DNA from 2 places in the Bradyrhizobium sp. AZCC 1721 genome. Region 1 is predicted to be linked to the other one. Evidence: predicted binding sites of a transcription regulator. Region 1 holds the regulator's gene; the other holds the start of a gene.
What was found. The regulator PhoB, encoded in region 1, activates phosphate uptake and scavenging genes when phosphate is short. The targets are predictions, from matches to a motif close to TGTCATNNANCTGTCAT.
Positions count from the first base shown of each region.

Region 2: a site for PhoB is predicted at 2,196-2,212, ahead of V1273_RS33750 (DUF2794 domain-containing protein). Genes of this name have one in related genera too.

Region 1 covers NZ_JAZHSB010000001.1:6,725,724-6,729,137, forward strand. Annotated here, with positions in the region: gene V1273_RS32105 (aspartate aminotransferase family protein) at 1-77, opposite strand, end outside; gene V1273_RS32110 (GcrA family cell cycle regulator) at 574-1,083, shown strand; gene phoB (phosphate regulon transcriptional regulator PhoB) at 1,263-1,967, opposite strand; gene phoU (phosphate signaling complex protein PhoU) at 1,978-2,694, opposite strand; gene pstB (phosphate ABC transporter ATP-binding protein PstB) at 2,706-3,414, opposite strand, start outside.
Region 2 covers NZ_JAZHSB010000001.1:7,110,671-7,114,084, forward strand. Annotated here, with positions in the region: gene V1273_RS33740 (Bax inhibitor-1/YccA family protein) at 67-858, shown strand; gene V1273_RS33745 (GNAT family N-acetyltransferase) at 1,171-1,701, shown strand; gene V1273_RS33750 (DUF2794 domain-containing protein) at 1,813-2,184, opposite strand.

The DNA of each region.
Region 1 (3,414 bases):
CAGCCCTCGCCGCGTTCGAAGCCGAGATCGACCCTGGCGAAGACCGGGAGCAGATGCGACGTGGCGCTATTGGTCATGGCAATCACTGAGGTTTGAGACCTGCCTTTGAGACCTGCCGCGGGCGTGCATTGGCGCGAACGCGGCAACAGCCGGTCTTGCGAAAACGAAACGTGCCGCCTCTTAAGGGCGGCACGTGAGAGGCATTCTATGTGGGCGTGGGGCGCTGTCAACACGCCACGGAGCCGCCTTTCCTGCAGTGCAAGATGCTGAAATCCGTAAGATTGCGGTGTGGTGGAAAACACGCAGTGAAATGCCTAGATGTCAGAACATGTGGACGTTCGGGCCCGGACTCTTGCGCCCGAGTCACGCCATATTGTAGCGTTTGGGCTGTCGGGTACGACATCTCGTGCGGCAGTTCTGATCCCTAAGAGTCCATTTTGTACAGGCGTAAACGTTCGGCGCGGTTAGCGCGTCCGGCGAGGGCTAAGGGATTCTGACCGCAGGGATTTTTGAGACGAATGACTCGCCAGCGCTGCCCCCGATTGGCCGGCGCGATGCGAAGGGAAGATTACGATGACGGTTTTGACCTGGTCCGACGATCGCGTCGAACAGCTTAAGAAGCTCTGGGAAGCCGGATTGTCGGCGAGCCAGATCGCCGCGGAACTCGGGAATGTGACGCGAAACGCCGTAATCGGCAAAGTGCACCGGCTGGGCCTTTCCGGCCGTGCCAAGAGCCCCTCCTCGGCCGCCCCGCGGCAGCGCAAGGCACGCCCCGCCCAGCCGATGATGCGGGTGTCGCGTCCGGTCTCGCGCGGCAACACCGCGCTGGCACACGCCTTCGAAGTCGAGATGGAGCCGGATCCGATCGCCTTCGACAACGTCGTGCCGATGAGCCAGCGGCTGTCGCTGCTCGAACTGAACGAGGCCACCTGCCACTGGCCGGTCGGCGATCCCTCGAGCCCGGAATTCTTCTTCTGCGGCGGCAAGGCGCTCACGGGCCTGCCCTATTGCGCCCACCACTCGCGCATCGCCTACCAGCCCGCTGCCGATCGGCGCAGGCAGCAGCCGAAGCAGACGCGGTAAGGGGCGCGCACCATTATCTCAACTTGTCGTCCCTGCGAACGCAGGGACCCATAACCACAGGTGTCTGTGGTTACGCTGAGCTGGAGCTCCAGCACGTTTCAACAATCGAGATTTGTGGTTATCGGTCCCCGCGTTCGCGGGGACGACGGCGGGGCTTGCGGAAATAGCAGCGGACGCAGCTACGGCTCCACCTTCGCAAACCGGTCATCCAGCGCGTAACCTGCGCCGCGGACGGTGCGGATCGGATCCTGCTCGCGGCCGGGGTTGAGCAGTTTGCGCAAGCGGCCGATATGGACGTCGACGGTGCGCTCGTCGATATAGATGTCGCGGCCCCAGACGCTGTCGAGCAACTGCTCGCGGCTGAAGACGCGGCCGGGGTGCTCGAGGAAAAATTCGAGCAGGCGGTACTCGGTCGGGCCGAGATCGATCTGGCGGCCCGAGCGCGCGACGCGGCGTTTTTCGCGATCGAGTTCGATATCGCCATAGGTCAGCACGGTGGCGAGCCGCTCGGGGCTCGCCCGCCGCAGCAGGCCCTTTACGCGCGCCAGCAGTTCCGGCACCGAGAACGGCTTGACGATGTAATCGTCGGCGCCGGTCGCAAGCCCCCGCACCCGCTCGCTCTCCTCGCCGCGCGCGGTCAGCATGATGATCGGCAATTGCTTGGTTTCGGGGCGCGCTCTCAAACGGCGGCACAGCTCGATGCCGGAGAGGCCCGGCAGCATCCAGTCGAGCACGACGAGATCGGGCACGCGCTCCTTCAGCCGCGTATCCGCATCGTCGCCGCGGCCGACGGTCTCGACCTCATAGCCTTCAGCGTCGAGGTTGTAGCGCAACAGCGTGGTCAACGCTTCCTCGTCCTCGACCACCATAATGCGCGCGCTCATTCTGCTTTCCTCAAGTGTTGGAGACGGTCGTGGCAAACGTCGTCATGTCGCCCTTCGGGCGCTTGTCGAGCATCTGCTGACCCTCGATCATGTAGAACACGGTTTCGGCGATGTTGGTTGCGTGGTCGCCGATCCGCTCGATATTCTTGGCGCAGAACATCAGGTGGATGCAGAACGAGATGTTGCGCGGATCCTCCATCATGTAGGTGAGGAGTTCGCGGAACAGCGAGGTGCAGATGGCGTCGACTTCCTCGTCGCCCTTCCACACCGCCATCGCCGCCGGCAGATCGTGCGCGGCATAGGCGTCCAGCACCGACTTGACCTGCGATTGTACCAGATCGGTCATGTGCTCGAGGCCGCGCATCAGTTTCAGCGGCTGGAAATCGTTCTCCAGCGCCGCGACGCGCTTGCCCATGTTCTTGGCGAGGTCGCCGATCCGCTCCAGATCGGTGGCAACCCGCATCGCGCCGACGATCTCGCGCAGATCGATCGCCATCGGCTGGCGGCGGGCGATGGTCAGCACCGCGCGCTCCTCGATCAGATGCTGCAGGCGGTCGATCTCGACGTCGGTGGCGACGACGTGCTTGCCGAGCGCGACGTCGCGGCGGACCAGCGCGTCGACGGATTCGGTGATCATGCGCTCAGCAAGGCCGCCCATCTCGGCGACCAGACGCGTCAATTCCTGGAGGTCGCTGTCAAACGCCTTGGCGGTGTGCTCAGAAGCCATCTGTTATCTCCTTAACCAAACCGCCCCGTGATGTAGTCCTGGGTACGTCGATCGCGCGGCGAGGTGAAAATCTTGTTGGTGTCGTCGAATTCGACCAGCTCGCCGAGATACATGAAGGCGGTCTTGTCCGAGACGCGCGCCGCCTGCTGCATATTATGGGTGACGATGGCGATGGTGTAGTCCTCTGCCAGTTCCTGGATCAGTTCCTCGATCTTGGCGGTCGAGATCGGATCGAGCGCCGAGCAGGGCTCGTCGAACAGGATCACCTCGGGCCTGACCGCAACGGTGCGCGCGATGCAGAGCCGCTGCTGCTGGCCGCCGGACAGCGAGAGGCCGCTTGCATTGAGCTTGTCCTTGACCTCGTTCCACAGGGCGCCGCCGCGCAGCGCCTTCTCGACCCGGCCGTCCATCTCCGACTTGGAGATCTTCTCGTAGAGACGGATACCGAAGGCGATGTTCTCGTAGATCGTCATCGGGAACGGCGTCGGCTTCTGGAACACCATGCCGACGCGGGCCCGCAGCAGATTGAGATCGAGCTTGGGGTCGAGGACGTTGGTCTGGTCGAGCAAGAGCTGACCGGTGGCGCGCTGACCCGGATAGAGATCGTACATCCGGTTGAATATCCGCAGCAACGTGGATTTGCCGCAGCCGGACGGGCCGATGAAGGCGGTGACGCGGTGGGTGCCGAGCGTCAGGTTGATGTTCTTCAGCGCATGGTGC
Region 2 (3,414 bases), 380 kb from region 1:
GAGATAGAAATCTAACCGGCGCCGCAAACCCTTGCGCTCCGCCGGGCAACCAACGGGAATTCGACCATGTCGGACCTAGACCGTAACTACGCTTCTCCTTTCGGCCGGGCTGCCGGACGCGTTGACGCTGCGGCCGTCGATGCCGGTCTGCGCGCCTACATGCTGCGCATCTACAACTACATGAGCATCGGCCTGGCGATCACCGGCCTTGCGGCGCTCGGCGTCTACATGGCCGCGGTGACCACCGACCAGGCCGGCGCCGTCGCCAGGTTCGGCAACGCCTACCTGACGCAGTTCGGCTACGCGATGTATGTCAGCCCGCTGAAGTGGCTGTTCATCCTCGCGCCGCTGGCGATGGTGTTCGCGATCTCGGCGGGCATCAACCGGCTGCGGCCCGCGACCGCCCAGATGCTGTTCTGGGTGTTCTCGGCGCTGATGGGCATTTCGCTGTCGTCGATCTTCCTGGTGTATACGCACACCTCGATCGTTCGGGTGTTCTTCATCACCGCGGCGACCTTCGGTGCGCTCAGCCTTTATGGCTACACCACCAAGCGTGACATGAGCGGCATGGGGTCGTTCCTGTTCATGGGTCTGATCGGCGTCATCATCGCGAGCCTGGTAAACCTGTTCCTGGCGAGTTCGATGCTGCAGTTCATCGTCTCGGTGGTCGGCGTGCTGGTGTTCGCGGGCCTCACCGCCTGGGATACCCAGCGGCTGAAGAACGAGTACATCTACGGCTACGCTTCGGGAGGCGCTGACGTTGAAGAGCGTGCGGCGATTACCGGCGCACTGTCGCTCTACCTGAACTTCATCAACCTGTTCACGCTGCTCCTGCAGCTCCTCGGCCAGCGCGACTAAGCGCCGCCGATCAGGTTCAAGGGTTAAAGCCCCGGCCTCGCGGCCGGGGCTTTTGTTTTGCTCAGTCACCGTCAGTCCCGGCTTGCCGCCTTCACTAAAGCTTCGGCGACCGGGTGCGCTTGGGCCCGGCGAAGCCTTGGCGGAGAAGCCTCGGCGGAGACGGGACCCGGGCATCCACGCCCTGCGCCGTGGCGACAAAGACGTGGATGGCCGGGCATAGGCGAGCGGAAGCGACGCCGTCCTTCAGACGGCTATGCCCGGCCATGACGGAAAGAGCGTTGATCCAGATTTGTCGCCTGATATCCTTTCCCCATGTCCGCTGCCGAAATCCGGCCCGCCACCGAGGCCGACCTCCCCGCCATCACCGAGATCTACGAGCACGCGGTGCGCTACGGCACCGCCACGTTCGAACTCATCCCGCCCGACCTCGCCGAGATGACCCGGCGATTCAGGGCGCTGTCGGATGGCGGCTTTCCCTATTTGGTCGCCGCCGTCGAAGGCCAGGCGATCGGATACGCCTATGCCGGCCCCTACCGGCCACGGCCGGCCTATCGCTTCACGGTGGAGAATTCGGTCTATTTGAAGCCGGCCACGCACCGGCGCGGTATCGGCCTGCAACTGATGCAGCGGCTGATCGCCGAATGCGAGGCGCGCGGCTACCGGCAGATGATCGCGGTCATCGGCGACTCCGCCAACGCCGGCTCGATCGGCGTTCACACCAAATGCGGCTTCCAGATGATCGGGACGCATCCCAGCGTCGGCCTCAAGTTCGGCCGCTGGCTGGACACGGTCATGATGCAGCGCGCGCTCGGCGAAGGCAGCACGACGGTCCCCGCCTCGTAGTCTGGCCACGCGTGCACCTCTTTGGCGGTACACCGCAGGGCCCAGACTCAAAATCGCGAAAACAACCCCATGCAAAGTAGAATGGGCCCCGGCTCGCAGCAGCCCGGCCGATTAAACCACCGCCAGCTTGCGGTCGATCACCAGCAGCACGCGCTCGAGTTCGTGGCCGCGGCGCAGGATCAGTCCGGTCGCCGAGATCACGCTGTACATGCCCTGCTTGCGCGCGAGCCGCGGATCTTTCTCGATGCGATAGATCGGAACTTCGGAAGCGCGGCGGAATACGGAGAACACCGCGCGGTCTTTCAGAAAGTCGATGGCATAGTCGCGCCACTCGCCGTCGGCGACCATGCGCCCATACAGATTGAGGATACGGTTGAGTTCGAGACGATTGAACGTGACGCGATTCGGCGGCGTGCTCGCAGTGGCGACGCGCGCCACTGCGCGGCTATCGCTTGGATCGGTGTCCTCCGATATCAGGGTCATGGAGCGCCTCCTGTCATCCAATTTACATGATCGCGCTAACCGCGGGGCGCCGCAAGGGGGTGCAAATACGAAGGAAACTGCGGCGGATGGCCCGATATCGCTGGAAATATCGATTCACGGGATCGTTAGCGGAATCTTATTGCTGCCCTACTTCCGCCAACCGTCCGCCCCGCTAGATTGCGAAAAGAAAATCCTGCGTTGGCCCGGTCCTTTCGGTTCCGGATTCCTCAGCCCCCAGCCCCCCGGGGCCGTCGGGATCGGGCCTGTTCGCAGAGGGAGTTAATCCCGATACTGGGCCAACGAAAGTTGGTCCTTTTTCGTTTGGGGGACTGTTCTCGCAGATGTTACGCGCGGCCCTGACTTCGCCGATTATGCGACGCTGATTCAAGGTGGGAGAAAAAGTTAGGCCGCGTAGTCCGGAGCTAACTAATGTAATAACAATAGCTGCAGCGAAGGTTGCAGGCGCGAATGGCCTTGATCACCACCAAGTTGATCATGATGATGCCTCCTCCGCTCGCGGACGGACACCTTCGAAGCCATAGTAAAAGGCAAATGCTGGCGGGCGACAACCCACAGGTTAGGACCATGGGCCCCTCAACCCCGGCTTGGAACTCGCTAAAGCCGCTTTGCTTGACCGCGCCGCTGTTACAAATCAATCAGGCGCGACTGGTGCTCCGACCTATCCTTCTGCGATCTTGTGGTTACGGCGGAGTCGATTTAAGCAAACCGTAAGGTCAATTGCCGCCGATCAGGCCCATCATGGCGCTCGACAGAATCTGAGAGCGAGGAGGGCAGTTCGCGCATCTGCAGATCGCACCGGCGGCGTAATTCTCTGGCGACATCTTCGGGCCACCGCTCGGCAGTATTGAAGGCAATGACGTCAAGGGATTGCTGTATTGGCCGCTCATCAGATCCTGAATGACCGTTCGAGATCGGTGGCTTCGTAGTCGGCTTCCCGCAAAGCCCGTCCCAGTCGGCCGGAATAATCTGCCATCAGGTAGATTGTTTCGTCAAACTCATGGGGCAATCGATGGCGTCCAGTTGGACCTACGCATTTCGAAACTCCACGCCACTCACAATGCCGCCTCAACTCGCCAGTGCCAAATCGTTCCCGCAAATCCGGCTCGCTATGCGTAAGTGAGCTCCGCGTCAGTCACGCTTCCGCGAAAGGTCTATTTGATTGACGACCTCGTTGATTTGACACACATTAAAGTTGTGCATTAGCTCGCT